One region of the Desulfosporosinus burensis genome, then DNA from elsewhere that is predicted to be linked to it. Evidence: riboswitches for the same ligand, from Rfam matches in the RefSeq annotation. Region 1 holds a riboswitch; each other region holds the start of a gene.
The links. A riboswitch is a leader RNA that binds a small molecule or an ion and turns the genes downstream of it on or off. The one in region 1 is predicted to bind cyclic di-AMP.

Region 2: it holds a riboswitch for cyclic di-AMP, as region 1 does, so the genes downstream of both, ACYQ3Q_RS11970 (C40 family peptidase) here and ACYQ3Q_RS00295 (C40 family peptidase) in region 1, are expected to answer to the same signal.
Region 3: it holds a riboswitch for cyclic di-AMP, as region 1 does, so the genes downstream of both, eam (glutamate 2,3-aminomutase) here and ACYQ3Q_RS00295 (C40 family peptidase) in region 1, are expected to answer to the same signal.
Region 4: it holds a riboswitch for cyclic di-AMP, as region 1 does, so the genes downstream of both, ACYQ3Q_RS03015 (C40 family peptidase) here and ACYQ3Q_RS00295 (C40 family peptidase) in region 1, are expected to answer to the same signal.

The regions. Positions count from the first base shown of each region.
Region 1 is NZ_BAAHYN010000001.1:49,257-56,961, reverse strand. Features, by position in the region: gene ACYQ3Q_RS00320 (anti-sigma factor domain-containing protein) at 40-1,074, opposite strand; gene sigI (RNA polymerase sigma-I factor) at 1,100-1,807, opposite strand; gene ACYQ3Q_RS00310 (hypothetical protein) at 2,065-2,550, shown strand; gene ACYQ3Q_RS00305 (peptidase) at 3,410-4,360, shown strand; gene ACYQ3Q_RS00300 (multicopper oxidase family protein) at 4,719-5,612, opposite strand; cyclic di-AMP (ydaO/yuaA leader) riboswitch at 5,804-5,944, shown strand; gene ACYQ3Q_RS00295 (C40 family peptidase) at 5,949-6,749, shown strand; gene ACYQ3Q_RS00290 (CopZ family metallochaperone) at 7,083-7,295, shown strand; gene ACYQ3Q_RS00285 (hypothetical protein) at 7,657-7,705, shown strand, end outside.
Region 2 is NZ_BAAHYN010000006.1:99,787-107,491, reverse strand. Features, by position in the region: partial or broken gene ACYQ3Q_RS11975 (sensor histidine kinase) at 1-909, shown strand, start outside; gene ACYQ3Q_RS11970 (C40 family peptidase) at 1,094-1,894, opposite strand; cyclic di-AMP (ydaO/yuaA leader) riboswitch at 1,900-2,039, opposite strand; gene ACYQ3Q_RS11965 (hypothetical protein) at 2,230-2,448, opposite strand; gene ACYQ3Q_RS11960 (multicopper oxidase domain-containing protein) at 2,720-3,103, shown strand; gene ACYQ3Q_RS11955 (LysM peptidoglycan-binding domain-containing protein) at 3,393-3,545, opposite strand; gene ACYQ3Q_RS11950 (peptidase) at 3,916-4,818, opposite strand; gene lgt (prolipoprotein diacylglyceryl transferase) at 5,052-5,831, opposite strand; gene ACYQ3Q_RS11940 (FAD-binding and (Fe-S)-binding domain-containing protein) at 6,165-7,705, opposite strand, start outside.
Region 3 is NZ_BAAHYN010000016.1:2,863-10,567, reverse strand. Features, by position in the region: gene ACYQ3Q_RS23445 (hypothetical protein) at 88-345, opposite strand; gene ACYQ3Q_RS23440 (Uma2 family endonuclease) at 453-1,031, opposite strand; gene alr (alanine racemase) at 1,088-2,254, opposite strand; gene ACYQ3Q_RS23430 (NAD(P)H-hydrate dehydratase) at 2,274-3,848, opposite strand; gene acpS (holo-ACP synthase) at 3,936-4,292, opposite strand; gene ACYQ3Q_RS23420 (TrkA C-terminal domain-containing protein) at 4,308-4,907, opposite strand; cyclic di-AMP (ydaO/yuaA leader) riboswitch at 5,048-5,165, shown strand; gene eam (glutamate 2,3-aminomutase) at 5,303-6,550, shown strand; gene mnmL (tRNA modification radical SAM protein MnmL/YtqA) at 6,827-7,705, opposite strand, start outside.
Region 4 is NZ_BAAHYN010000001.1:562,513-570,217, forward strand. Features, by position in the region: gene ACYQ3Q_RS02990 (CofH family radical SAM protein) at 1-1,017, opposite strand, end outside; gene ACYQ3Q_RS02995 (hypothetical protein) at 1,145-1,519, opposite strand; gene ACYQ3Q_RS03000 (DMT family transporter) at 1,655-2,098, shown strand; gene ACYQ3Q_RS03005 (hypothetical protein) at 2,113-2,637, opposite strand; gene uvrC (excinuclease ABC subunit UvrC) at 2,735-4,543, shown strand; gene ACYQ3Q_RS03015 (C40 family peptidase) at 4,797-5,597, opposite strand; cyclic di-AMP (ydaO/yuaA leader) riboswitch at 5,601-5,742, opposite strand; gene ACYQ3Q_RS03020 (PFL family protein) at 5,995-7,362, opposite strand; gene ACYQ3Q_RS03025 (ACT domain-containing protein) at 7,411-7,704, opposite strand.

The DNA.
Region 1 (7,705 bases):
TATTTTCGTTCTGGAGTTTTTGTATACTACATCGGGGCCTTAACGCATCATTTGATGTTCTCCAGAGCCATCTGAACTGCCTGAGTTATCTTGCATAGGTATTGGCATAGATTCTGACAAACCACCGCTCTTATGTTGGCTGCCAGGCATTGTGTATCCGGAAGATGTTGACTCTTCAGCTTTGTTGGGAAAGCTTTGACTTGATCCTGACTCAGAGGAATTCTTTGCTGGGGTACTCTCACCAGTCATCGGATTTCCCATTGAGTTGGACATTTCCTCGTGCATTTCGCCTTGAGGAGATATGGACATGCTCTCTTTCGGGAAAAGTGAAATTAAAGTGGTATTTGCCTCGGCCAACATATGAAGGGCATCCTTCGAATTAGAACCATTGGTATTTACAATTAATCCTCGTTCCAGAATCCGCTTATATATCTGATAATGATTCACACTCATACCAAGGCTTTGAGCCGTTTTTTGGGTATTTTCATCTGTTTTACTAACCATCATGTTAGCAGAGATGTTCTTCTCAAGCATATGGCGTTCGATAGAGTCTCGGAGTTTCACTTGATCGATAACATCTACCGATTGATTATCCATGGGTATAATGCTCGTCAGGATCAGGGTGTTACCTTGATTAAATACTCCTTGATTATTCGCTTTATCGATAATCAGGTCTACAGCAGTATAGATGTCCATTCCTTGAAGTTGAAGGTTCGATGGTGTATTTCCGGACCCTTGAGTTACATCGATTACATCAAGAACTTTAGCTTCACGGTCAATTAATAGTTCCAAACTTGTGTCCATATCCATCACAACAGCCGCCACAGCAGTGTTAGGCCCTGAGACTATGTTGAAGACACTTAGAGTCAAGGCGAGTAGCAGGATTGCAGCGATAGAACCAAACTTGAGGAGTCTATGACTTAAAGGTTTATGCATAGGTAGCTCGATTTCAATAACCTGTCCGAGGGCAGGAGTGGTCTTCGGCGTTTTGATTTTCAAATAGTCACCGCTTTCAGTGTAAAGGATGGTGGCTTTTTTTGATGTCTTCATGACAATGCCTCTCGTCTTCTTCATTAAGCTAACCCCTCTCTTTAAGTTATTAATCTATCTGAGTGAAACTTTTCAAAGATACGAATTCTGGATCCGATAGAATTAGAGCTGTTGCGATCAAATATTTTCTACCTCTTTCTAGAACCTTTCGCTTCACGCCTGTAAGGAGTTCTAACTCTTTGAGCGGTAAAAGCTTAGTTTTAGTTAGGTGTTTTAATAAATTAGGGTGCGTACAAAGCTCTTGGGCAACTCTCCATAGAGTTGCCTTACTGTCTCTATGCTTCGGGGAAACTTCGACTAAGTCTTCCAATGTTATTCCGTACTCGGCTAGTACAATGGTATAGTTTTTTGTTGTCTCAGCAAAATCATTTTTTTGCTCTTCTTCTTTATATAATTCAAAAGATGATGCTGAATCATAATCATATAGATCATTTTTGTCAGCCCCCGATGGAGTAAGAGAGAGCACTTGGTGTTTAGACTCTTTGCGAAAGTAGTCTATCAACCGCCTGGTAATAACTGTCCTAGCAAAACCGTAGAAAGACGCTCCGTCGTTAGGATTAAAACTGTCAATAGCTTCATTAAAAGCGACTAGAGCGATGCTTAGCTCGTCATCATGTCCCCAGGTGAGATAGCGTTTACAGATGTTGAAGCAGATTTTTATGATAAATGGCTTGTGATTTTGTATGAACTCTTCTCTAATAAGTTTGTTTCCTTCTTTGACTAGTAGTAAAGTTTGCTGAATCGTTAATTCTGGCACTTCAACCCCTCCACTTAAGGATATTTTCGTATATGTATCAGAAATTTTAGGGGGTACCCAGTGAAAAAAGTTTGTCAAGAAAATTTCTCAACCTACCCCTCGATAATTAAACAGGTGTACGAATACTTTAGCGACTACAGGAGGTGACAGCCAGACTAAAGATCACAAATGGGTTCAAGTATTAGATTTACAAAGCAAACACCAAGTAATGGATTATGAAAGGATTTGAATGAATTATGAAAGGATTTGAATGAATTATGAAGAAGAGAGTTTTAATGGTTTCATTATCAATGGTTATGGTACTTGGATTGGCAGGGATCGTGAACGCTACTACAATTGGCAAAAATACCACGGACATGCAGCCAAGAGTTTCGAACGCACAGACTTATATGGACAACAATGATGTCACAAGCACGGAAGTTGAGCAGGTAGAAACCACTCAGCCTGATCAAACAGTTCCATCCCAGACAGATGTCTACGATCAAATGAGGAGTTCGAACGTGTCCATGAATGATCAAATGCAAAACATGCCCCAAAATACTCAGATGCAAAACATACCCATGAATACTCAGATGCAAAATATGCCCATGAACACTCAAATGAGTGACCAGATGATTAATTCCCAACACACGCAAGGAATGGTTGAAACGAACAAGCCGAACAATTCTAACGCTTCTCAACAGCCAGCCCAAAAATCAAGTGGCAACAATATGATGGGATCCAAGGGAAGTATGGGAAGATAAGTGAGATCAGGCAGCTTACATGGCTGCCTGATTTTTTCGATGAAAGATAATCTTTGTCAGAAACGTAAACATATGTGTCATAGGTGTGCGGACGAATGCCGTAAGATCTAAGAAAGGCTCAGACCGATTATTAAGGGTCTGAGCCTTTCTATATCTTTCCAAGTTCTAGAAATCAGTCGAGTTTTCTTGAGACGATTAGAATACTTAAAGCGTCAACATGAGCGACGATCTCGTTAGCAATGGAAAATAAGACTAAGTTTTTCGGCTGGACTTATTGAAGGCCACGTGATTTCCACCTTGCACTGATTACGGGAGCCCTAGACTCAAGATACCAGATTTTTATGAACTTACTATGAAAAACTTATGAATTTCTTGTGAACAGAAGCCATAATATTGTTTGGTTCTGTTAGAGAAATTATGGTAGCTAGTCCTAGCTTCCACTGGCAGCACGGAAGATTATCAGGTGTTTATGGAATTAAAAAAAGCCCAGGGGCTTGGGCAAAGAAGGTTGTTATACTTTTTTTTGTAATTGTCAATAAAAAGTGAGCCATTAACGTCAGAAGAGAACGGTTCGGGTTAGGATTTTTCGAGGGGATGGCGCACGTTATCGATTCAATTGGACTTCAGCACTGTGGAGTTCGAATCAGTTTATTGCTTAGAGGGATTCTGAATCAATCAGAGTCCCTTATTTAATGGGAAATTTACAGTTTTGCTATGAGTTGTGACCAAATTCGAGAGAAAATTCATAACAAATTCATAAGTCATTCACAGCATAATCGAATTGATTAAATATACTTAAGACATAAAGACAGGGTTGCTGTGAAAACATTCTTGGTTGAAATTAAAGGAGGAAAAAGAAATGAACAAGACAAAATGGATTGTAGGACTCTCAATTTCAAGCGTGATAGCGCTTTCAGGTACGGCTTTCGCCCTAACCTCTGGTTCAGGTGCCGTGAAATCGTTGGGACAAACTCTTGGATTCACACAGACAGTTGAAACAACGACACAGAGTAGTCAGCTTGGGACACCTCAACCTATAACTTTAGCACTGTCTTCCCCAAATGATAACTCTGATGTGGCTACCACTCCAGGACCCAACGGATATGGTGGAGGCTATGGAATGATGGGAGGCTTCGGTACTAATGGGAATGGTGGAGGCTATGGGATGATGGGAGGCTTCGGTGCTAATGGATATGGTGGCGGTTATGGCATGATGGGAGGCTTCGGTGCTAATGGATACAGTGGCGGTTACGGTATGATGGGCGGAGGTGGTTACGGCATGATGGGAGGCGGCTATGATGCAAAAAGCTTAGGTGTAGACCTCACAAATGGCGAAGTCACCACATCTGATCAAGCAGTAGCCATTGCTAAGGCTTATATTCAAAAATTTAACCAAGACGTCGTTGTGGCCGAACTTTATGAATTTGCAAATGGATATGAAGTAGAGCTCAAAGAGGGAGCGACAGGGGCTAAAGCCTATGAAGTTATGGTTTACAAGAATGGCGGACAGATCATAACTGACATGGGTCCAAATATTATGTGGAATACAAAATATGGACATATGAATTGGGGAAATAACGGGGCGGTTACAGTCAGCGAAGAACAGGCCACGAAGAGTGCTCAAGAGTTCGTAACCAAATTGGGCCAAGGATATTCAATCGGAAAACCAGAACTAGCGCCTGGTTACTATGAATTTATGATTCAGAAAGATGGTAAGGATTACGCGGAACTTGATGTTAATGGATACACGGGTCAGGTTTGGTTTGAAAACTGGCAGGGACCGATTCTAAATACTATTGACGCAAAGTAATAAGGGAATTAGCCAGCGAAAGCAACAAAAGGGCAGTTACCCCTGGGAGAAACTGCCCTTTTATTATTAAGCTAACAGCTATTCTCTCAGATATACCGTTGTTTGTTATCTAGCAAGTTCTTCGTAAACTTCAGGTGGGGTTAGAGTCAATCCTTCGCCGCGAAGTGTTCCTTATAGGATAGACGGCTTCGGCGAAACCAATCCTCAGCGCGAATGTATTCGTTCAGGACTGTGTGCTTTCGGCGATACTCATCCTACGGCGCTAAAGTATTCGTCACTGGCTCTGCGCCTTCGGCGAAACCCTCCACCGGAGGCTTTCGTACCTGAAGCCTTGATGTTCAGCTTTAGCTGAACGAGTTCACTGTTTATAAAGAACCGTTGTCATCATCCCGCCTCCCGATTTAGACATGTTATTGGTCATATGGTGCGGTATATGGCAGTGAAAAGGCCACTGGCCGGGATTATTGGCCGAAAACTCAATATCCCAGGTATCCCCAGAAGCGACTAATATATTGCTTCGCAAAAGTTGTTGACCGGGAGAAATCCTGTTACCATCAGAAGCGGTTACATAGAATTGATGGCCGTGGAGATGGATTGGGTGGGCGGTTTCCATGGCATTACTCAAACGAATTCGAACATTCTCACCAGTACAGACTTCTAGTGGCGTGGTGTCTGGAAAACATCGCCCATTAATTGTAAAGAAATTATAGTCCATATTGTAAGGATCGAGATCATAGACACCGGGTGTATATCCGCGCATGGGCTGTTTGTCGACATGGAACTCTTGGAACATGAGGAAGTAATCACGATGAACGCAGCTTGGTTGGTCTGGTTCCAAAATAATCAGGCCGCCTTGTAGGCCCATCATTTCCTGACGCAGCGCATCCAAATGAGCGTGATACATGTGAGTACCGGGTGGATTATTAATCTGAAATTGATAGTCAAAATAGTTTCCGGGTCCAATCTCAGGGCTAGTTGTCATACCAGGGGCACCATCCATGACGTTTGGAACATCTAAACCGTGCCAGTGCACGCTAGTTGATTCGGGAAGCCTGTTGAAAACACGAATATTGACAAAGTCCCCGGGATAAACATGGATAGTCGGTCCGGGTGTACTACCATTATATCCCCAAGCATTAATGTAGAGTCCAGGAAGAATCTCCCGTTGTACGGGTTGGGCAATTAACTCAAAGTATTTTACTCCATTTCTCAAAATAAAGGGTAAGCTGGGGAGATCTGGCGAGACCACCATATCCGTTCACGTCCTTTAGCATTTTAGGAAAGTATATGTTCAAGTCTTAGAATAGGTTCGCGTGAAGTGATCGTCAATTAGAGATTCTCGTTCATGGGAAATTCATATTTGTGTAGTATCATTAAGTGGTATTCAGAAGGGGGTTGAGATCGTTTCATTCCATTCTTACATTACCTTTAATATGAAACATAATAATTAAAGTGCTGAATCTGAGCTTTTGGATGCTCAGAACGGGGGATTTCATGTGGGGTGAATCATGTGTAGAACATGTAGGGCTTACACCTTTAGCCCGAATCCGTCAACTAACCTCGTAAGCAAAGAAAGGTGGACAACTTAGTGTTAATTCCCAAGAAAAAGTGGTTTAGTGGGGTTGCCCTTGCGGGTGTTATTTTGACAAGCAGCTTAACGGGGATAAGCCCATCTCAAGCTGCAATGCTCAATTCTCAGGATGTCCCAAAGTTTGATACAGTACAAACTACCATACTCAAAAATCCTCCTTTGGCAGTTTCTACATCGAAAGTATATTCTCAAAGAATGCGCGAGGCATTTAATTGGACACCTAAGATCGAGGTCAAAACGAACGTGTCACAAATACCTGAAAGTAATAATGTTCCTGACGAAAAGCAAACGTCAACTCCTGTTGAAACGAAAACTCCAGCTTCGGTGGGCAAGACGACACAAAAACCTCAGACCGTTAAAAAGCCTAGCGCTTCTTCGCAGAAGGTGGCCTCTGGGACTAAACAGGTTCCAGTATCCCAAGTGTCTAGGGGAAGTTTAGATGTGGACAAGCTCATTAGCCGTGCCCTAAGTTTACAAGGGATTCCTTATGTTTGGGGCGGAACGAGTCTAAAAGGATTTGATTGTTCCGGATTTGTGCAATATGTGTTCAAAGCTTCCGGGATTACTCTACCTCGAGTTGCCGCCGATCAGTACAAACTTGGCACACCTGTCAGCCGTAATGAGTTAAGACCTGGAGATCTCGTTTTTTTCCAAACCTATGCCCCAGGTGCTACGGATGTGAGGATATATATTGGTGGAGGGCGTACAATCGGAGCTGCTAGTAAAGGAGTAGATATTCAGAGCTTGTCGGATAGCTATTGGGCAAAACGTTATCTAGGCGCTCGACGGATTCGATAAGAAAACTGTAAGAATAGCAATGCCTGACAGTTGGATGCGTTGCATATAAGAAGGGATCCTGAACATCAATCAGGGTTCTTTCTTCATGAGAAATTTTCAATTTTTTTAGAACATAATTTTATCAAATTAACAGAGAAATTGTGTTAATACAAGATCTAACCTTAAATAAGGATATTTTAGGCTGATTTTTGGAATCATAACACCAGTTTGTACGAAATATTTGGTTCATTGCTAAGGGAGATAACAAGCCAAAGATTTTACCTAATAAAGGAGAGATGTGAAATGAGTGGTTGCTGTGGACATTCAAATAAAGGTCATTCTGGAGGGAATGCGTTGAATCCACATGATGGTACTGTATTAAAAATTGAGGGAATGACTTGTGGTCACTGTAAGAGTTCAGTTGAGAAAGCGTTATCAAATGTACCTGGTGTTTCTCAAGCAGAAGTCGATTTAGCTCGTAAACAAGCAGTAGTCTTAGGAACGACTGAACGTTCATTACTTATTAAGGCCGTAGAAGATGCTGGTTATAAAGTCATAAACAGTTAATAAGACCAAACATCTGGAGTAACAATATGCTGAGATCCATATATATTCTAAGGCAGAATCAACTGAGGCGACAGATTTTTGTCCATGAGTTGGTGAATCTGATATTGCAAGTGTTCTAATTAAAGTGGCTGAGGAGCTATTCCTCAGCCATTTTAATCTTTTATGGAAGCTGGACGATGAATTCAGTCTCATACCCGACTTTTAAAAAAATTTCGAACCTACCCCTCGATAATTAAACAGGTGTACGAATACTTTAGCGACTACAGGAGGTGACAGCCAGACTGAGAATCACAAATTGGTTCAAGTATTAGAGTTACAAAGCAAACACCAGCAACGAATTATGAAAGGATTTGAATGAATTATGAAGAAGAGAGTTTTAATGGTTTCATTATCAATGGTTATGGTACTTG
Region 2 (7,705 bases), on a different contig from region 1:
CTCTCTGCTCTTCGCAGGAGGATTGGCGCTTCTATTTGGGATTATTCTCAGTTACTTTACAAGCCGCCAACTCGTCGCTCCGCTGAGACGATTAATGCAAGCAGCCAATCGTATTGGACATGGGCACCTCGACGAACGCGTTGACCTTCGCTCTAAAGACGAAGTAGGGCAACTGGCGAACGCTTTTAATGCGATGGCAGATAATTTGGACCGCCAAGAAACCCTCCGCAAACAGTTTACCGCCGATATCGCCCACGAACTGCGCACCCCCTTAACCTCGATCAAAAGCTATATTGAAGGCTTCCAAGACAACGTTCTTCCAGCTAATCAAGAAAATCTTTCCTCCATTCATGAGGAGATTGACCGATTAGTTGACTTGTCCAGCGATCTTAAAGACTTAAATGTTGCTGAAATCGGTGCTTTACAGTTAATCCTCGAACCTGTGGACTTAAAGCATCTTCTTGAAAAAATTATTCGCAGTCTCAACCCCCTCATCCATGAAAAAGAATTAACTCTAAATTGGAACACCGCTAAGGAACCTGTGACTATGTACGGGGACGAGCGCCTTCTGACCCGACTATTTTTACAATCTAGTGCATAATGCCTATCGGTACTCCAACTCAGGCGGTCAGATTACCGTTGCCCTTACACAAACGCCGGATTATGCAGAAATTAAGATTAGAAACACGTATGGGCATCCCTAAAGACGATCTCCCTTTAATATTTGAACGATTTTACCGGGCCGATAAATCTCGGACCCGCGAGACAGGGGGAACTGGAATTGGTCTGGCGCTGATCCGCCAGATTACGGACCTCCATCAAGGCACGATCGCCGTACAGAGTGAAGTCGGGCGTGAGACTGAATTCATTGTCAAACTTCCTAAAAAGATAGAAGTGGCTGAGGAATAGTTCCTCAGCCACTTCTATTAGAACATTTGCGATATCAGATTCACCAACTCATGGACAAGAATCTGTTGCCACAGTTAAATCTGCCTTAGAATATATATGGATCTCAGCTTATTGTCATTAACTATTTACGACTTTATAACCAACATCTTCTACGGCCTTAATAATTAATGGACTGAATTTTTTCTTATTGAATCCGTCGAGCGCCTAGATAACGTTTTGCCCAATAGCTATCCGACAAACTCTGAATATCTACTCCTTTACTAGCAGCTCCGATTGTACGCCCTCCACCAATATATATCCTCACATCCGTAGCACCAGGGGCATAGGTTTGGAAGAAAACGAGATCTCCGGGTCTTAACTCATTACGGCCGACAGGTGTGCCAAGTTTGTACTGATCTGCAGCAACTCGAGGTAGTGTAATCCCGGAAGCTTTGAACACATATTGCACAAATCCTGAACAATCAAATCCTTTCAGACTCGTTCCGCCCCAAACATAAGGAATTCCTTGTAAACTTAAGGCACGGCTAATGAGCTTGTCCACATCTAAACTTCCCCTAGACACTTGGGATACTGGAACCTGTTTAGTCCCAGAGGCCACCTTCTGAGAAGGAGCGCTGGGCTTTTTAACGGTCTCCGGTTTTTGGGTCGTCTTTCCCACCGAAGCCGGAGTTTTCTTTTCAGCAGGAGTTGACGTTTTCTTTTCGTCAGGAACATTATTACTTTCAGGTATTTGTGCCACGTTCGCTTTGACCTCGATAGCAGGTGTCCAATTAAATGCCTCACTCACTCTTTGAGAATATACTTTCGATGGGGAAGCTGACGAAGGAGGATTTTTGAGTAAGGTAGTTTGCACGGATCTAACCATTGGAACATCCTGAGAATCGAGAATTGCAGCCTGAGAAGGGGCTACCCAAGTCAAACTACTTGATAAAAGAACACCTGCAAGAGCGACCCCACTAAGCCATTTTTTCTTGGGAATTAACACTCAGTTTATCCACCTTTCTTTGCTTACGAGGTTAGTTGACGGATTCGGGCTAAAGGTGTAAGCCCTACATGTCCTGAACATGATTCACCCCACATGAAATCCCCCGTTCTGAGCTTATGAAACTCAGATTAAGCATCTTACCTTTATTAAGTTTGTTTCAAAGAGTGTAATTTTAGAGTGATCTACTTTGCATTTGGCATAACGTATGAAACCCTCCTTCCCCTGCCACTTACAAAGAACAATCTTAACCTCCTAGTAAACACCCTTAATGATACTACACAACTATGAATTTCCTATGAACGCGGAACCCAACTTGAAAAGGGCAGTTACGCTCTTTAACCCATTATTTTTTTCTTCACCGCCGGGATAACGATCGGCATTAAGACAATCATACTCAAGGTGAAAACCCAAATCATGCCCCGCATCCTAGCCACAGCAGTATAGGTATTTCCGTTCAACCAAGTGATGACCAGAAAAATAAGAGTTATAGCCAGCGAAAGTGCTGTATAGACCACTGAAGACTGCCTAGCGGCTTTTGCTTCTAACTCGCTCATAGTAATACCTCCTCCTTAGTGTGCTGTTTTCATCTGTTCTCTCCGGAACGATGGTTGGTAGCGTTTTAAAAGAAGCGTGTTCATCGTCACGGATACCGAACTCATGGCCATAAAAAGGAAGCTAGTTCTGGGCTAACCAGAAGTCCTGTGAAAGGATACAGAATACCGGCGGCCAAGGGAATCCCTGTGTTATTGTAAACGAATGCCCATCCCAAGTTCTGTTTAATCCATTCCCACGCCAAGCATGCCCACTAGCCCTGGGGGACATGATATGACGGCTATGCCCATGCCAGCCACTGAACCCGGTTCTGAGGATAGCATGGTTCGCTGGACCATTAACGGCAAGTCCTATCCCGATACTGACCCTATAGAAGTAAAGTTAGGTCAGGTTGTTAAAATTCGTTTGTGGAACAAGGATGTAACTACAGCAGAAAAAATGGATCATCCTATTCACATTCACGGAACCGGGTTCCAGATTGTTTCTTTGAACGGTAGAAAACCCGAGCGAGAGACTAGGAAGGATACTCTTAATGTGCCTGCCGGCGAGTATGTGGATATTGCCTTCACCATGACTAATCCAGGAACGTGGATGCTGCACTGCCATATACTTGACCATGAGGATGGCGGTATGATGACAAGTATAGTGGCAAAATAAGTTAAAGTCGCCCGATAAGTTTGCTACGCTTGTGTTTAATTCGTGCTGATGTTTACCCATATAGTGGCAGGCCATGCGTTACCACTATTACTACAGTTATGCTTTAACCATCCACTTTTTGTGCGTCTCCAAACGGTTATTCTCTAAAGGAAGCAGTTGGAGGAAAAAAGGTTGATTCTACTGTTAAAAATTGCAATGATCTGGGCCAGATGAAGTAACTTTAAGGGGATGCCTTTGTGAGACACCCCCCTTAAAGTTACGGATTTTTTAGATTCTTGATTAAAATTTGTTAATGAACTTTTAATCTCTGACCTACATATATCAGATCAGGATTCTTTATCGAAGGATTAATGTGAAGCAAATGATGAACGGTAGTGTGGTGGTGATGAGCAATTTTCCAAAGGGTATCCCCTTGCTTTACAGTATGAAACATCATCTTCATGGTCAGCACTCCTTTTACCAATTTGATCCATAATATTCTAGGCAAAATTAAGAAGTGCACGGCCATATATAACATTATATTTATTCTACATTAACAAAGGAAGTTTCCGAGATTTTAGATTGCTCCGTGGAGTTAGTAAAATGGCGATTACACAAAGCCCGGCTATCTCTGCGTAAAACGTTAAACAATAATACGAACTATAAAAACTTAGGTACCATAACCTTGAACAGGTTTGGACTAGAATAAGACAATGACAGTACACTCTTTATACATTTATTTCTTATGTCTAATCCCATAACGATGCCAAAAGGACAATTTCTCCCTGAAGGAGTCACTGCCCTTTTGTTGCTTTCGATGGCTAATTCCCTTTTTACTTTGCAGCGATAGTATTAATAATAGGTCCCTGCCAGTTTTCGAACCAAGCCTGACCCGTATATCCATTAACATCAAGTTCCGCGTAATCCTTACCGTCTTTCTGAATCATGAACTCATAGTAACCAGGCGCTAGTTCTGGTTTCCCGATTGAATATCCTTGGCCCAATTTGGCTACGAACTCTTGAGCGTTATTCGTAGCTTGTTCTTCACTGACCGTAACCGCCCCGTTATTCCCCCAATTCATATGTCCATATTTTGTATTCCACATAATATTCGGACCTATTTCAGTAATGATCTGTCCGCCATTCTTGTAAACCATCACTTCATAGGCTTTAGCCCCTGTCGCTCCCTCCTTGAGCTCTACTTCATATCCATTTGAAAATTCATGAAGTTCGGCTACAACAACGTCATGGTTGGATTTTTGTGTATAAGCCTTAGCAATGGCTACTGCTTGATCAGATGTGGTGACTTCACCGTTTGTTAGGTCAACACCTAAGCTTTTGGCATCATAGCCACCGCCCATCATACCGTAACCACCACCATATCCATTACCACCTTGACCACCCATCATGCCATACCCGCCACCGTATCCATTGACACCCTGGCCACCCATCATGCCATAACCTCCACCGTATCCATTGACACCCTGGCCACCCATCATGCCATAGCCTCCACCGTATCCATTGACACCTTGACCTCCCATCATGCCATAACCACCACTGTATCCGTTGGGTCCTGGAGTGGTAACCACATTCGAGGTATCAACAGTCTGCATGAATCCAAGGGTTTGGCCTACAGATTTCGCGGCAACTGACCCAGAGGTTAGGGCGAAAGCCGTACCCGCAAGCGCCATCACGCCTGCAATTGAAAGTCCTACAATCCATTTTGTCTTATTCATCCTTTTTTCCTCCTTTAATTTCGTCTATGCATATCTTCACAGCAACTCTGTCTTCATGTCTCAAAGTATATCTAATCAATTCGAATATGCTGTGAATGAGTTATGAATTTGTCATGAATTTTACTCTCGGATTCGATAAAACATAAAAAGGCTTTGAATTAAGCCAAGAAGAAAGGGATTAAGAACTGCCACATAAACGTTCGACCTCCTTTAATTTTGCACAATCTTGGCATTTATTTTTCCGTCATACTCCTTGGCAAAGTCAGAACAGCGGCAGAAAAAAGGGCTATGACAATCATCCCCACACTACTCCACTGTGCTGAAGTCCAATTGAAAAGATAGCGTGCGCCATCTCCACGTAAAAATTCTAGTCCGAACCGTCCCAGTGAATAGAGCACAATATAGGTTAAAAAGAGGATACCCCTCGGCCAATTACGCCAACGCGAAAAGATTATAATCTGAGCAAAAACAACTATGTCCCATTGCCCTTCCCATACCTCTGCTGGCCATAGGGGTTGGCTACCATAGGCTGCATAAGCCGGAGTTCCCGAGGGATAAACCAGGCCAAAACCTTGGTTAGTCGGGCTACCAAAGGCATCCCCATTGAGAAAGCAAGCAATTCTTCCAATTCCCTGCCCTAAGATAATCCCAGGGGCGGCAATATCAGCCATCCTCCAAAAATCAAGCTGATGCTTACGAGTATAGATCCATCCCACAATAAAAGCCCCCACTAGAGCTCCTTGAATAGCCATGCCGCCATGCCATATCATAAAAATATCGACGAGATGGAGGGAATAATAGTCCCACTCGTAGAAAAAGACTTGCCAAACACGTGCTCCAATAATGGCACCAATCACAGCAAAGACCAACAAGTCCAAAAGATGCTGGCGGTATTCCTTTTCAGAAGAGGCCAAGTGATAAGCTACCCCTAAACCAATTAATATCGCAATGGCAACCACTACACCGTAAGATCTAAGAGAAAATCCCCCGATGCTGAATAAAGTTTGTAACAAATTCTGTGTTCCCCCTCTCAGAATAATTTTTAACTTCCAAATTAGCATGACTAAATCCTACTATATTTATTGGACTATTTGATGAATAAGTTGTGAATATCTTATGAATATTAAAGGTTTACTTTTAACATCTCTTATTGATTCTAATGGGAAAAGCCCTATAATATTTTCACTTATCAAAGAGCTTTCCCTGAACCATTATGAACTAATAGTTCATTCGCCAAGCACTTTGCAAAAATGTGCGCAAATTGCAAAGGGCTGTAACACAACTATTAAACCAAGTTGTGTTACAGCCCCTTCCTAAAATGACCGTAGGGATTTAAACAATATAACCTATTTTTTGGCCTCTGCCGGAACAACAATGGGGGCCAGTACACTATCCTTGAGCATTTCAACACATTGAGCCATATAGACTCCGACTTTTTCTGTAGGATCCATTGTCGGGATACCGAGTGCTCGGGCGACGAGTTCGGTTAAATCCATTTGCTGGACCTCTGTTCCCATGGCGTGACAGGTTGCGTTAAATTGTGATCCACACCCCGCACAGTTAGTCACGAGGTATTCCGAACCAGTTGCAACCGCTTCCTCAACGCGTTTCATTCCGCTTTGAGCAACCGTGGGCAAGGAGTCAAACGCAGAAACGAGTCCACAACATAACCCTTCTTCTTTGATGTGTTCCATTTCGCGAAATTCAATGCCCGGAATAGCGCGAATAACACTTCGAGGTTCATCATAGTGCCCAAACCAACGCCCAACATGACAGGAATCATGATAGGTAATCGTGTTGCTAAGAGGGTCCGTAAACTTCAGTCGCCCATCCGCGATAAGCTCGCTTAAAAATACAGTGATATGCTTAAAGCGAATGTTACATTCAAGCCCCATTTCCAACGCCATTTGCTGATAGTTTTCGTTAAACGTCGCATAGCAGCCTGGGCAGGAAAAAATAATTGTCTCGATACCGGCTTCTTTAAACATCTCCAAGTTCTCTCGAACAAGGTTCTGGAAGTCTTTCTTATATCCTCCTAAGGTTAAATAAAGTCCACAGCAGCGTTCCCGCTCCCGGAAATGAACAAAAGGAACTCCGAGATGATCCATAATCCGGGTCGCGTTTTGCGCCATATTGTCCATGATCGTGCCTGCCCAGCAACCGGACCAATACGCGATTTTACCATGGGTTTCTGTTGGAACATCCAGCCACTTTAAGCGCTCTTCCGCTGGGACGCCCCAGAAGTTACCCGTATTAAGCACGTTGTCACGGATGATTCCAAGGCCAGTATTCTGTAGTTTATTCTTGTTGAATTCGTAACGTAACGCCATCCAGTGGTGGGCATTATGCGCACGAATTTGGCAAACCGAATCACATTTTTTACACGTCGTACACGGATAAAGTGCCTTTCCAACTTCGTCGTCCATCGGAAGTTTACCCTTGATATGTTGGTTAAGAATAAAGTATTTGCCACGTGGAGAGTTACTTTCCCAGGGAATAGCATCAAATACCGTACAAACATTGCGACAATAGCCGCATTGCGCGCAAGCGAACGTGTCATCCGTCAGCTCGTCATCGAGCGGTGAGGTAAAATCATTCCCTTGCCACTTCATGAGTAAACGCCCGGCAAGCCCAATCAGGCCACTCCCAGCATTCGCAACTTTCATGGCCGCGGAAAGCATCTTTGTTGGGGATTGTTTATCCATTGAGATAGGAATTATCTTGCCAGGATTCATGTTCCCCTCGGGGTCGACAAATTGTTTAAAGTTCCAAATATTTTTTAGGAGCTCTTCACCATAGAATGTTTTGGCGCGATCGGTAAAGTACATCCCGACGCTAAAGACTTTACCCCCATGTTTTTCACCACTATCCATAACATCCAAGGCAC
Region 3 (7,705 bases), on a different contig from region 1:
CTTGATAGTTTTAATTAAACAACCCCCTCCAGAGCTCGACTCTGAAGGGGGTTGTTTCGCTACAGCCCTTTGCCTCTATCTTTTTTATTAAAAAGCCTTAAACCCATTAATGCTCTGATTAACAAACATATCCAGTATTGGACCTAGTGCAAAGCTTAAAAAAAGGCGAAATCCCTCAGCCAAGACAAGCGCTACTCCTAAGCGAAGTAGAAACTGTCCCCATCGAGACGTGGAACGCCGTAGAATACCGTTAAAATCAAGGGCTCCCGCAGCAACCCAACCGAGCACCAGGCAAAGGATAAAAAAAGCATAACTCATTCCAGTTGTTAGATCAAAAATGGCCATGGCACTCCCCCCTTGCCACAACTTATGATGCGCCAAGGGGTTTTATGTGTCAACAATGGTCTATTTCCTAAGATCGCAATAAATATTTTCGGTCCGCGCTTACGTGTTCATTTGAAAACAGTGGAAAAGTCAATTACTAATCCATTAAGCTGTTCAACCCTGATTTGCTCATCTTCGCCAAAAACACTAGGTTTGCTGTACTGATTCCGCTCATCTAGCAAGAAAACCATAACCGTTTTGTCCACCGGATGAACTACCCAGTATTGAGATACGCCGACTCGCTCATAAAGTCTCAATTTTACTGAAAGGTCTTTCTTCGCCGTCTCTGGTGATAATACCTCGATGATTAAATCTGGGCTTCCTTTACACCCTCTGTCATCTAGTTTTTTTGGATCACAAACCACCACTAGATCAGGTTGAACGACTGTACTAGAAGTCTCATCTTGTTCCTCTAAGCTTGGTAACCGCACATCGAAAGGGGCGATGTAAACTTCGCAAAGCTTATCCTTCAGAAAATTGTAGAACTGGTTATAGAGATCTCCTAAGACTTTTTGGTGCATACGCGAAGGAGCTGGAGTCATGTCAATAGGAATGCCCTCAATCAGCTCGCAACGTTTCCCATTTGCCCATGACAAATAGTCGGTATAGTTGTAATGCACCTTCTGATACAACGCAGGTTCAGCCATAGGCTTGCCCCCCATTCCAGTTTCTTCCTTATGAATTATATCATACGGTCTACCTTTTATAAAGTTGTAGAATTTGGTTTATTGAGCTCGGGGCTTTGCCCAAGGGCATCCTCTACAAGACCAAGATAGACTCGGGGCACCCGTTTAGAAATTCCACAAACGACTTCATAACTGATGGTGCCGAGCCACTTAGCCATTTCCGTAGCCGTAATTTTGTCATAGCCATCTTTCCCTAAAATCGTGACGACATCTCCCACTTGAACTCTTGGAATTCTGGTGACGTCAAGCATAGTCTGATCCATGCAGATTCGCCCAATTACCGTAGATCTCTTCCCATGGACTAGCATTTCGCCGTGATTGGAAAGCCCCCTTCGCAGCCCATCCGCATACCCTATGGGGATAGTTGCCACGCGCGTAGGATAAGCGGCTTGGAAGGTGCGGCCATAACTCACCGTTTCTCCTGTCTCTATGGTTTTAATATGAGTTACTTTCGCCTTCCAAGACATGACTGGTTCTAAACCCGCAATTTCTCCAAGTTGAGAGGACGGAGTAAAACCGTAAAGACTAATTCCTGCACGAACAAGATCTAAGTGAGATTCTGGAAATTGGATGAGAGCAGCACTGTTTGCAGTATGCTTAATTGGAATAGTTAGTCCGAGTTTTTTTAGTTTGTCACACAAGGATTGGAAGCTCTTTAGCTGTATCCGAGCAAATGATAGATCTTTTTGATCCGAAGTGGCAAAGTGAGTAAATATTCCTTCGATTGTAAGATTAGGAAGATCCGCAATCTTCAGGATATCCTTATAATCTTCTTCTCGAAACCCTATTCTACCCATTCCAGTATCAACTTTGATATGCACTCTCGCCGTCCGTTTAAGTTTCAGGGCAGCCTCGGAGAGCGCTTTAGCCTGAGCCAATTGGCTAATGGCCGGAATAATCTCTTCCTTAACTAAACTATCCGAATCTTCTAGCTCGGTAACCCCTAGGACCATTACCGTAAGCTCAGGAAATACCGCTTTAATTTCCAACGCCTCTTCCAAGAGGGCCACACCATAGCGTTTTGCTCCACATCCCTTGAGGGTTTTCACTACGGGAATCAATCCATGCCCGTAAGCATCCGCCTTGACGATCGGCATCATTTCACTTTGGGTATATGCTTTAAGCTTAAAGTAATTTTCTCTCAGAGTCTGTAAATTCACCTCAGCCCAAACCTGTCGCCCCATTATTTATCCCCTCTCCTTTTTAACGCTTCGGTTCTAAGGCATGACGAGCTTTAGGCAGTTGATCCGCCACTTCCAAAGCTGTGAACCCGGACCACCCATACTCATTAGCTAGATCATCTGCAGCTCTGCCGTGTAAATATACACCTAGGCAAGCTGCCTCTAACGGAGGAACCCTTTGAGCCAACCAAGCAAGAATGCTGCCTGTAAGAACATCTCCAGTCCCCCCCGTTCCAAGTCCGGGATTCCCGGTAGGGTTGAAAAACGCCCGACCATCCGGTGAGGCAATAATGGTCACAGAACCCTTTAAGACGACCACTGCTTCCCACTCAACCGCTTTTGCCACCGTAATGTCCAAGCGATTGCGTTCGACATCTTCAACACTACATTGACATAGTCGGGCCATCTCACCCGGATGGGGTGTAAGAATCAAAGGCCCTCGCCCACTTCTCAACCCTAGTAAGCTAGGCTCCGCAGCGACTAAATTAAGCGCATCCGCATCCAAGACAACCGGACAGCTTAGATTTCTGAGGATTTCTTCGAGCACTGGGATAAATTGCGGATTCTGACCTAAGCCAGGACCCATCGCAAGAGCCTGCGCGTTTCTAGACTGCCTATTAATCACTGACCAAGCTTCTTCATTTAGGTAATCCTCTCCAGGAGCGTGCCAAACGGTTGCCTCTGTAAGGCAGGCATCTACATCGTTGGCAATTCCCTCTGCAGTCACGATTTGCAACAGTCCAATCCCACTACGCAAAGCACCCCGTCCTGCCAGAACCGCGGCTCCGCTCATCCCCTTAGACCCTGCCACAAGAATCCCTTTGCCATGGGTTCCTTTGTGACCTTTTAGTTGACGTACAGGAAGACTAGTGCGTATATCCTCATCCATCAAGACAAACGTCGATATTCCTTCATCTTCTAAGTATGCTTCGGGAATAGAAATCGGATCCACTATAACCCGTCCACAATAATCTGGGCCTTCACCGAGAAAAAGACCCCATTTCGGGAGTCCAAAAGTAACAGTGGCTTGGGCGCGGACCGCTGTACGGTAAACATTACCCGTATTGGCCTCTACCCCACTGGGGATATCGATGGAAATCACCCATCCTGGAGAACGGTTTACTTCGTCCACATATTCTTCTATTAAGCCTGGCAAAGCACCACGCAAGCCAATTCCATAAAGTGCATCCACGGCAACATCTGCTTGAGCGAGTGCTAAACGTGTTAAGCGGCGTTGCTCTTGTCCTTTAATCACGAACAATTTTCCGCTAGTACCTTGATATAGACGTAAATTTAAAGCAGCATCTCCTTTAAGTTCCTCAAGTCCAGCAAATAACAAAACGGTAACATCCATGCCCTGGAACACAAGATGGCGTGCAACAGCTAAGCCATCTCCGCCGTTATTACCCTTTCCAGCTAGAATCACTGCTTTTCGTCCACTTAATTCTCTCTGCTCTTGATGATTAAGAAGATTACGTCGAATCTCTTCAACGACTGCCCAGGCTGCATTTTCCATCAGGAGCAAACTGGGGATACCATAATGATGAATCGCTTTTTCTTCGATCTGACGCATTTGTTCTGCGCTGACCACACGCACATTCCCCACCCCGGTTCTCTCTCAATTTAAGACTTCACTTGTACTTCTTATGCTGTAGGGATCCATGAATTGCCCCTAGCTTTTCGTTCAGCTTAATATCGCAAAGGCCATCGCTTGGGTTCGATTATGGGTCAAGCTTACCCTTACTTGGGACCCGCCCCTAGCTCTGACTTGATTCATAGCTCTAGAACTGAGATAGACCAGAGGCTCTCCGCTTAAATCATTCAATATTTCTATATCGTGCCAAGATAAGCCGCTAAGCCCCGTCCCTAACGTCTTTAGAATAGCCTCTTTGCCAGCAAAACGAGCAGCATAACTCTGGATGCCTTTTCCCAGTAAGTTGTCACGCTCTTGGATTGTGAAAAGACGCTCAAACAATTTAGGTTGCCTCTTATAGGCCTGAACGACTCGTTCTATTTCAATAATATCAATACCTGGATACATGGTGCCTACTCCAAATCATAGAATTAACTTTAATTTTTGCTGACCCTCAGCTGAGCCAGCTACCAGTAAGACATCTTCTCCCCGAAGGACAAACCCTGTCTCCGGTGAAAACTGCTCAAGGCCGTCTCGAACCACCGCTACAATGGTGGTTCCTGTACGCTCCCGGATTTTCAATTCTTTCAAGGTCTTGCCAATGGCCGGTGAGCTTTTTCCGATTTCTACTTCTCCGATATCCATCCAACGAGACATTAAACGATCTGAATAACCTAAAAACTTGTTCAGATGACTTTCAATCTTTAAGTCATTTTCACGCCTTTGATCCATCAGCTTTTTCAAATCTTCTACAAAGACCTGAATTTCTCCTTTTTGATCAAAGGATTTAACAAATTTTTCAGCCATAGCTTTCGATGTTACCGTAATCCCTACGCCTTGACTGACCATCACCACACCGACATTTTGCAAAACGGCGATGGCCCGACGAATAGTTTCTGGTGATACATTATACCGCCCTGCTAAAGTAGAACGGCCATGTATCCTTACTCCCTCATGGTACTCTCCCATCATAATGGCGTGGGCTATGTCAATGGCGATTTCTTGATAACGTGCATGGTCCAATACGTTCAACCCCTTATCGTACTTCCTGGTTCGAATTTCCAATCAATTTCATTCTATTATAACATAGCCAACATCAGCTGACATCATGCTATTGACGGGTAACAACTTATATGCTATTATTAGGTTGTTAGTAAAAAATGTTATATTAACTGCTGAATTTCCCAAAGGGAAAACGGGGGAAGCATTCTTGGGGTGAATCGCCGTAGAGTATGCGCTCGCACCCGACAGCAAACCTCGTAGGCGTTGAAACACGTTTAGCGTGATATTCTGCGTTCTTACCGTTTGGGAGCCGTTATATAGAATCGGTTCTTTTTTATTTGAAAAAGAACCTCTGTTATCCCCCCAGGCCAAACTAAGGAACCAATTTGGAAATCTAATTTCAAGGAGGGATATAAATGTCCGTTCAACTACAAAACCGTCCCGATACCTTTCGGCAATATGCACTGAAGCGAGCAGAAGAACTTAAACAAATGATTACCCCATATTTAACCCAATCGGAGACTATTCCGACTGGATCCGTTTGTTCAGAAATGTTCGAAACTCGTCGAGCAAAGATTCTAAGCTATTTCGGCGCAACGCCTGAAGACTGGGAAAACTGGCATTGGCAAATGACGCACAGAATATCAGATTCCCATGTCCTGAATTCGTTACTACCCTTAACAGCTGAGCAACGTATAGAACTTGAACGTGTTGGGAAAACCTTTCGCTGGGCTGTATCTCCTTATTATCTGAGTTTAATGGATGATACTGATCCCTTTGATCCTATTCGGCTACAAGGATTACCCACCCAAGCAGAACTTTTTGATAATTTTGGTGAAGAAGATCCCATGGGAGAGGCAATTACATCGCCTGCTGCCAGCATAACACGGCGTTACCCAGATCGTTTAATCATCAACGTCACTAACATGTGTGCTATGTACTGCCGACATTGTCAACGCAGACGGAATATTGGGGAAACAGATACCCATTCTCCGCGCCATCAGCTTAAAGAGGCACTGGACTACATTCGGGCAAACCCCGAAATCCGAGATGTCTTAGTGACCGGAGGAGATGCCTTACTACTCAGTGATCTAACCTTAGATTGGCTTCTCGGAGAACTCCACGCTATCCCCCATGTAGAAATCAAGCGCCTTGGGACGCGGGCTCCAGTCACCCTACCCATGCGCATTACGGATGAATTATGCACAGTCCTGGCAAAATACCCTCCTATCTACATTAATACTCAGTTTAACCACCCCAAAGAAGTCACAAAAGACGCTAAAGATGCGGCCGACAAACTTATTGCAGCCGGTGTGGTCCTAGGGAATCAGGCGGTTTTACTCAAAGGTATCAATCATCAGCCAGAGGTAATGAAAAAACTTAATCATGAATTGCTGAAAATCAGGGTTCGCCCCTACTATATCTTCCATGCTAAAAATGTCAAAGGAACCCGCCATTTCGTTCCCAGAATCCAAGACGGAATTGCAGTTATGGAACAGTTGCGTGGGCATACGTCTGGACTTGCCGTGCCAACTTATATTATTAATGCCCCTAAAGGTGGAGGCAAAACACCCATTTCTCCTCAATACCTTGTGTCCCTTGATGAAAACAAAGCAGTTTTGCGTACTTGGGAAGGAAAGCACATCCAGTATGAGACACCTTAATGAATAGGAAACCCACTCTTGAAAGGAGCTATGCAACATGACAGAACGTCTTAATAATGACCAAATAACCCAACGGATTATGGATACAAATTCAGATCTGAAACGATATTTGAACTTAGCTCCTAGCTTCAATATAACCCCATCCACCCCTAAACCTACGAGCAGCTCTAAAGCATTTGGTTCCTACCAACCTTTGCCCTTACGGCCTCCTCTGAGGCCATAATCTCATGTACTCTCCTCTTTCTGGCGATCTTTCGAGATCGCTATTTTTTTTGTTTATACCTGCTTTTTTCCTTGCCATGAATCTCGCCGCTCTAACTCAGCATCGATAGCATTGAGAACCTCCCATTTTTTACGGCTCCAAAGAGGTCCAATCAGATCATCAGGTGGGCCGTCACCCGTAAGGCGATGAATAACTATCTCTGGTGGTAGAATCTCTAAAATATCGGCAACCAGTGAAACATACTCCTCTTTCGTCATGAGATCAAAAGGCTCGTCCTGGAAAATTGTTGCCAATGGAGTTCCCCTTAGAACATGCAGTAAGTGAATTTTAATCCCTTCTAAGGGTAGGTTGGCAACCGCTTGCGCGGTTGCCATCATCTCCGCTTTCGTTTCTCCCGGTAGACCCAGAATTATGTGGGCGCAAACCCGTATTCCTCTGGCATGCAACTGCTCAAGACCCTTGAGAAATTGGGCATAGTTATGCCCCCTACCTATCCATTCCATAGTTCGGTCATGTCTACTTTGCAAACCCAACTCAACCCATAAATAGGTCCTTTGATTTAGTTCTTCGAGATAATTTAGAACATCCTCCGGCAGGCAGTCTGGTCTTGTGGAGATGGATAGCCCGACGACCTTCTCCTCCGCAAGGGCCTCTTCATAAATCACGCGCAACCGTTCTACCGAAGCGTAAGTATTGGTATACGCTTGGAAATAAGCGATATACTTGGCAGTCGGCCATTTTTTCATCATCCGTCCCTTAACTTCACTAAATTGTTCATGAAGGGATAACCGTTGCTCTCCGGCAAAATCTCCGGATCCCCGAGCACTGCAATAGACACACCCACCCGTGCCCAAGGTTCCATCTCGATTTGGGCATGTAAAACCAGCGTCCAGGGAGACCTTAAAGATTTTCTCCCCAAACTTATTGCGCAA
Region 4 (7,705 bases), 510 kb from region 1:
CTGGAGTTCTGTTTGCATTTGCGGGCTGGAAGCACCAGCTGTATGGTAGATTTTTTCTTCTCGAACTACTCCATCGAGATCATTGGCTCCGAACGAGAGGGCCATTTGAGCGACTTGAGGGCTAGACGATATCCAATACGCCTTAATATAACGAAAATTATCTAAAATTAAGCGGGCGACAGCAATTACCTTTAAGGTGCGAATAGCACTTGCTTGAGGCAGATCTTCAAATTTCGTATTCTTAGGATGAAACGCCGTCGGAATTAGGGCATAGAAGCCCTGAGTTTCATCTTGCAGAGCACGTAAAGCTAAGAGGTGATCAATCAATTCCTCATCCGTCTCAATGATACCATAAAGTATGTTAGCGTTGGTTGGAATGTTTAATTGATGCGCGAGACGATGAATTTCTAACCAACGTTCACCGCTCAGTTTTCCCGGACAAATAATGTCACGAACTCTTGGGCTGAAATTTTCCGCTCCCCCTCCCGTCATAAAGCTCAGACCAGCCTGTTTAAACGTTTTTAAAATTTCTAAAACGGGCACATTCGCTATCTGCGCAAAATAATCATACTCTGCCGCAGTAAATGCTTTGATACTTACTTGAGGAGCACGATCTTTAATTTTGCGGATCATGTCTAGGTAATATGAAAAGGGAAGATCCGGATGTATTCCACCGACAATATGTAGCTCGGTTACTCCTTGATCCGCGAAATACCCTGCTTTATGAACCACTTCTTCAATCGACATCGTATAAGATCCTTTTTCTCCAGGATCTTTAGCAAAGGCGCAAAGACCACACCGTACTTTGCATACATTGCTATAGTTAATATGGGCATTATTATTATAAAACACCTGATCACCGGTCATAGCGCGTCGACGTTCATTCGCTAGGTAACCTAGACCAAGTAAATTGGTAGATCTTATAAGCTTAAGACCGTCATTGCGGTTTAAACGTAAATTTTTAACAATTTTCTCATGTACATCATCTAATCCTTTTAATATGGGATCTAATTCCATTTGGACCCTTCTTTCCTGAAATTGTTACCTTTTCTATTATAACATAATTATCAAAATACGAGAAAAGATAAAGAATGATAAAGAAAAAAGACTGCTAGCAATCTTGTTGCTTACAGTCCCTTAAGTCTCAGTGACAATATTTCATGGCTTGACGTTGGCGTTTGATCGCTTTTCTGACTTCATTGGCCACACGCCAAGTTTCAGGTTGGTGGGGAGTTATTAACTCCACTTTTCCAGATCGTTTGTCAATTAATATATCAACCATCGGTTTTCTACCTTGAGATTTTTCTTCTCCAGGGTGTAAGATATCAATCCCAATTTTATTTTCATCATATTGAGGGGGAACAAGATAGTTTAAGACTTCTTCAGTAGCATCCATCAATTCGCCCACTTGTTCCTGTTCATATCCTTCCCTTAAGAGAATATCTCTTACCTGTGTAAGTGGATGATCAAGCGTAAGTAGCATCTGGGCGCGTTGCACTAAATTGTAATCGATGTCCATGACGCCACCTCTTTCATTTTTATAGTTTTGTTATAATATCATTTTCCCCTCAACCTAACTAATGAATACTGATACTTCTTAGCGGAACTGGATATCATTTCCCACATTATATTAAATATTTTCGGGAGGCATAAAATGGCAAAATTTCTTTCTCTTCCTTTTTTAGTCGCCACAATCTCAGGCGTCGCTATGGCCATCCAAGGCACAATCAATTCAGCGTTAAGTCAGAAAACGTCCTTAATCTCTGCAACGCTCGTTGTTCACATCATTGGTACACTGGTCGCATTAATCACAGTTTTGGCCTGGCGCGCTCCACTTCTTAAGCACCCTTGGACTTCTATTCCATGGTTCCTTTATCTCGGTGGTGTACTTAGTGTCATCATTGTTGGACTTGTTGCTGTAAGCATCCCGAAAATAGGAGTATGTAATGCCACAACGGCAATTATTATTGGTCAAGTCAGTATGGCTGTCCTAATTGATCATTTTGGTTTGTTAGGCATGAGTCGAATGCCTTGGAGTCCATGGCAGCTCGTGGGGATCGGCTTTTTGGCCGCTGGGGCCAAACTCCTCTTCCGTTAGGGGATGTCTATTTGTCAAGGATTAACCCGTCCCACAATCAGGGCCATATTAGTGATAATCGAATAGATTTCCTCGCTGACAATATATTTGCGGATTTGACCATTAGCCGATAAAATAATCGTACTCTTGCCCGTAGCTTTTTGATCACTTTCAATGAGTCGAAGCAGAAAGGCATACGAATCGCTGCTGACAGAGAGTTGTTTAAACTCTCCGTCAGCGACAAAGATGACCCAATATCCTGAAGATACTTCGTTATTCCCATTCTGGTAAAGTGCATTGGAAACACTTGAAAAATCTTGTCCAAAGAAAGCCTGATTATCTGGTAAATTCGTATTCGTATTGACTGAATTATTAAGTGTATATTGATCATTAAAGGCAGTTGTTTGAGTAACAGGATCAGAAAGATGTAAGTAGATATCCTTAAAAAAATTGGGAAATAAGACATATCCAACAACCCCAATGATCAGAATCCAAAGGGCTAAAGCTTGTAAATCTTGCCAAAGTTCATTGCGTGGTGGTCTTCCCCAAGTATTTGCCATGCCTTCGCCCTCCATTTAGAATTCTATTGCTAGTCAATTAACACAAAGCCTCTATGCCATGTATACGTTCGTTTTAATGAAGATATGTATCTAAAACTTGCATCTCATGATTCCACACTTTAGAATAATAATTGAGGTGGGGAATATGGATCTACTTCGACAAAAACTGACCTTGCTGCCGGAAAAACCAGGCGTCTATCTGATGAAAGATAATCAAGGACAGATAATTTATGTCGGTAAGGCTAAAACACTAAAAAATCGGGTAAAATCTTATTTTACCGGCTCGCATGATGGTAAGACTGAACGACTTGTTAGCAAAATCGTTGATTTCGAATATATCATGACCGAGTCTGAAGTGGAAGCACTTGTTTTAGAATGCAATTTGATTAAAAAACACAATCCCAAGTACAATATTCTCTTGCGGGATGATAAAACTTACCCTTATATAATGATTACAGAAGAAAAGCACCCCAGGATCCTTGTCACACGACAAATGAAAAAGGGCACTGGAAAGTATTTTGGGCCTTATCCGAATTCTTCCGCTGCCAAAGAGGCGGCACGCTTACTCAATCGTCTATTCCCCTTTCGAAAATGTCGCCAAATCCTTGCTCGACCTTGTTTATACTATCATTTAGAACAATGTCTAGCCCCTTGTGTCGAAGCAGTTCTGCCTACTATATACTTAGAAATGCGCAAAGAGGTTTCCTCCTTTCTCAAGGGAGACCAAAGTGGGATACTCAAACTTTTACATGAAAAAATGCAAAGCTCTTCGAACGCACTCCATTTTGAACGCGCCAAAGAGTACCGTGATTTAATCGAAGACTTAAAACAACTCGGGGAAAAACAAAACATCACGCTCAATGATTTTATTGACCGAGATGTTTTAGGCTACGCATATACTACGGATCAGATGTGTATTCAAGTTTTTTATTTGCGTCAAGGAAAGCTACTAGCGCGAGATAGCTATACCTTCCCTTATTATGAAGATCCAGCAGAAGCATTCGTCTCTTTTGTCGCACAGTTCTACATCGAGCGCGCTATTTGGCCGCAAGAGATCTTACTTCCCTCCCAAGAGTCAACGATCTTAACCAATTTATTTCCCATTACGATTCCTCAAAAAGGCAAGAAACGTGACCTTATCCAAATGGCGATGACAAATGCCCAGACCACCCTTCACGATCAGATCAGTCTGGAAATAAAACAACAAAGTGAAATTCAATTAGCCTTAACGACACTAGGTGAGATTTTAGGCATTCCAGTTCCGAGCAGAATTGAGGCCTTTGATATTTCGAACACCTCTGGCACACAAACCGTTGCCGGTATGGTTCAGTTTATGGAGGGTAAACCGCAGCGCAGAGGGTACCGAAAATATAAAATCCTGCCCATGGAAACATCGGATGATACAGCTGCCATGAGGCAAGTTATTATGAGACGATACAATAGGTTAGTATCAGAAAAAAGCCCCTTACCTGACTTAATCTTAGTCGATGGCGGAAAAGGACAAATTATGGCAGCCTTAAAGGTTCTACAAGGCTTAAACTTAATCATTCCCGTTGCAGGAATGGTTAAAAATGACCGACATCAAACCCACGGACTTCTTGACAGCACTGGTAATGCGGTGCCTTTATCCAAAAACCATCCAGCTTTCCATTTACTCACTCGAATCCAAGACGAAGTCCATCGTTTTGCCATTACGTTTCATCGCCAACAACGCGCTAAGAATATGACTCTTTCTGCACTTGACAACATTCCTGGCATCGGACCAAAACGCAAACAAAGCCTGTTACGGCACTTTCCATCCCTTGATGATATTCAACAAGCAGGTATCAATGAGCTTAAAGGGGCAGGATTACCACTGAATGCTGCCACATTAATCTATGACTATTTTCGAAAGGAAGAATCCTAAAATGATTCTAAATTATCGAGTTGAACTATGTCGGAAATGTTACTACAAGAGAACTCACCAATGCTCTACCACGGATTCTTTTATTCAAAACCCTCTTTTTCCAAATGTTAAACCAGGTGGAGAATGTGCGAACTATCAGCCCATTCCCTGGTTACCTCGATTATAATCCAAGAGAATTCGTCGACTATAGCTCAACGAACAAAAAACAACAAGAACGTTAAGTTCCTGTTGTTTTTTGATTAAATAATAGCTGCTAGTTCACACGACGTGCACCTAGATAACGACCTGCATAATAACTATCACTAAGGCTTGTAGTAGTCACACCACTATTAGACGCATGGACAAAACTTCCACCGCCAATGTAAATTCCCACATGGGAAGGACCCTTAGCGTACGTGGTGAAAAACACCAAATCACCCAATTGAAGATTCTCGCGTTTCACAGATGACCCTGCATTAAATTGATCATAGGAGCTTCTTGGCAATGAACTTCCTGAACCCTTAAAAACATACTGCGTATATCCCGAACAATCAAACCCTTTAGTGCTTGAACCTCCAAAGACATAGGGAACGCCTTGTAGGCTTAGTGCATTATCCACAAGATTAGAACTCCCAGATCGAGAAACCTGTTGTTTTGGGGCAGCTGCAACTTGAACCGGTTCGGGCTTGTCAATAGAAGATTTCGGAGCTTGATCAGCAAGCACTTGTACTTGTACTTGCACTACTTGCTCTGCTTTTTTAGGCTCCGTTAATTTTTGGGCAACTGTGACTGAAGCACTAGGAGAGGGAACTGAGTTAACTGATTCGGAAGCAACAACTTCCTCAGCAACAACTTTCACGGGACTAGCAATCCATTGCATTTGCTTGCGTACGACTTGAGTATAGGTCCCTTTCATTATGGGCGTCGAAGCAGAAGTTACAAGCACGGGCTTCGAGGGATCTATAGTTGTCGTTTTAATTTCTGTTGTAGCCAATGCAGGAATACTACTTGCTAAAAGCAAGCCAGCCAAAGTAACGCTTCCCAACCACTTCCAAGTAGATGAGGAAACCAACAAATTATATCCACCCTTCTTAGCTTACGAGGTTAGTTGACGGATTCGGGCAGTAGGTGTTAGCCCTACACGTGAAAAGCCACGTGATTCACCCCCATGATAATCCCCCGCTCCAATGTCATACAACTGGATTAAGCTTTTACTATAAAGTATACTATTCGAGACAAACCTAAAGATTCCTGCACGAATCTAAAGGAAATATCTACCGTTCTAATGGAAATTGGCTAATCTCTATTCTCGAAGAAGTATATTCGATTATAGAGTAGCGTGATGGCGAAAAGCTGATCTAACGACTACAGTGTAACCCAAATACAGCAAGCCATGCAATCCTTTATTTACCTCGCCAAAACAGACAGGGGCTCTCGGTTGAGAAACCCTGTCTGTTGTAGGAGACTTAGTCTTAATTGGTAAGGCTAATGATCGGTGCAGGAATACGACCTCCACGGTTGACAAACATGCTTGATGAAAAGGGATGTATAGCCATTACAGGTGCCCCACCGAGCAATCCTCCAAATTCTACTCTATCCCCTGCCTTTTTGCCTATTGCAGGAATCAAACGTACTGCAGTCGTTTTTTTATTAATCATCCCAATTGCCGCCTCATCCGCTATGATGGCCGCAATGGTTTCTGCAGTTACATCCCCCGGTAGAGCAATCATATCTAGACCGACTGAACATACACAGGTCATTGCTTCTAACTTATCCAGGGTTAATGCCCCTACTTCAACTGCTTCGACCATTCCCGCGTCCTCCGAGACAGGTATAAACGCACCACTTAACCCACCCACGTGTGACGAAGCCATTGCTCCACCTTTTTTAACCGCATCATTAAGCAATGCCAAGGCTGCCGTTGTTCCATGAGTTCCGCAGCGTTCAAGGCCCATGTTTTCAAGAATTTCTGCAACACTGTCTCCAATTGCAGGGGTCGGTGCCAGAGAAAGATCGACAATCCCAAAGGGAACATTTAAGATTTTTGAAGCAGCGCGTCCTATCAACTCTCCCATGCGAGTGATTTTAAAGGCTGTTTGTTTAATTAAATTGGATAACTCACCGAAATCCGCTTCGGGGAACTCTTTAACTACCTTAGCCACAACACCAGGGCCACTTACACCTACATTAATAACACTTTCTGGTTCTCCTACACCATGGAAAGCCCCTGCCATGAAGGGATTATCCTCAGGAGCATTACAAAACACCACTAATTTTGCGGCAGCAAGACCATCTTTGTCCGCCGTAAGTTGAGCACATTTCAGAATCACATTACCCATTTTCAACACGGCATCCATGTTAATCCCAGCTTTAGTGGTTCCAATATTGACTGATGAGCAAACAAATTCTGTTTCACTTAGTGCTTGAGGTATGGCATCTATCAGCGCCAAGTCTCCTGCAGTGAAGCCTTTTTGAACCAGCGCAGAAAAGCCTCCAATAAAATTAATCCCCGACTCGCGTGCGGCTCGATCTAATGCTTTAGCGATCCTTACCATCTCTTCGGTATTTAAGTGGGCAGCCGCGATCGCTATCGGTGTGACAGATACACGTTTATTAATAATAGGAATTCCATACCGTGCAGAAATTTGCTCACCTACCGCCACCAATTTTCCAGCATATTTTGTAATCTTATCATATACCTTAGTTTCCATCCGGCTAATTTCTTCTGAACCACAATCAAGCAGACTAATTCCCATCGTAATAGTTCGAATGTCCAGATTCTCTTCATGGATCATTTTAATCGTTTGTTGGATTTCCTCTCGTGCAAACGTGATTGTCATGATTTCCCTCCACTATCCCATATCTAAAGTTACTAAGAATCTCTTTAGTTAGATTCGATGCATGAACGTAAAAATGTCTTCGTGTTGAACCTTCACTTGTAACCCTTTATCGATTCCCTCTTGATCTAGGGTACGTGCTAGGGCGACAAGTTCCAAGGTGGCTGGTTCTAGATCTACAACCATGATCATCGTGAAATATCCATTCACGATTGTTTGGCTAATATCTAAAATATTGACCCGATATTCCGCAAGGCGTCCAGTGACCCAGGCGATAATTCCTATTTGATCACGACCCAATACCGTGATGATTGCACGGTTAGACTCTTCATATGGAGAAGTCATG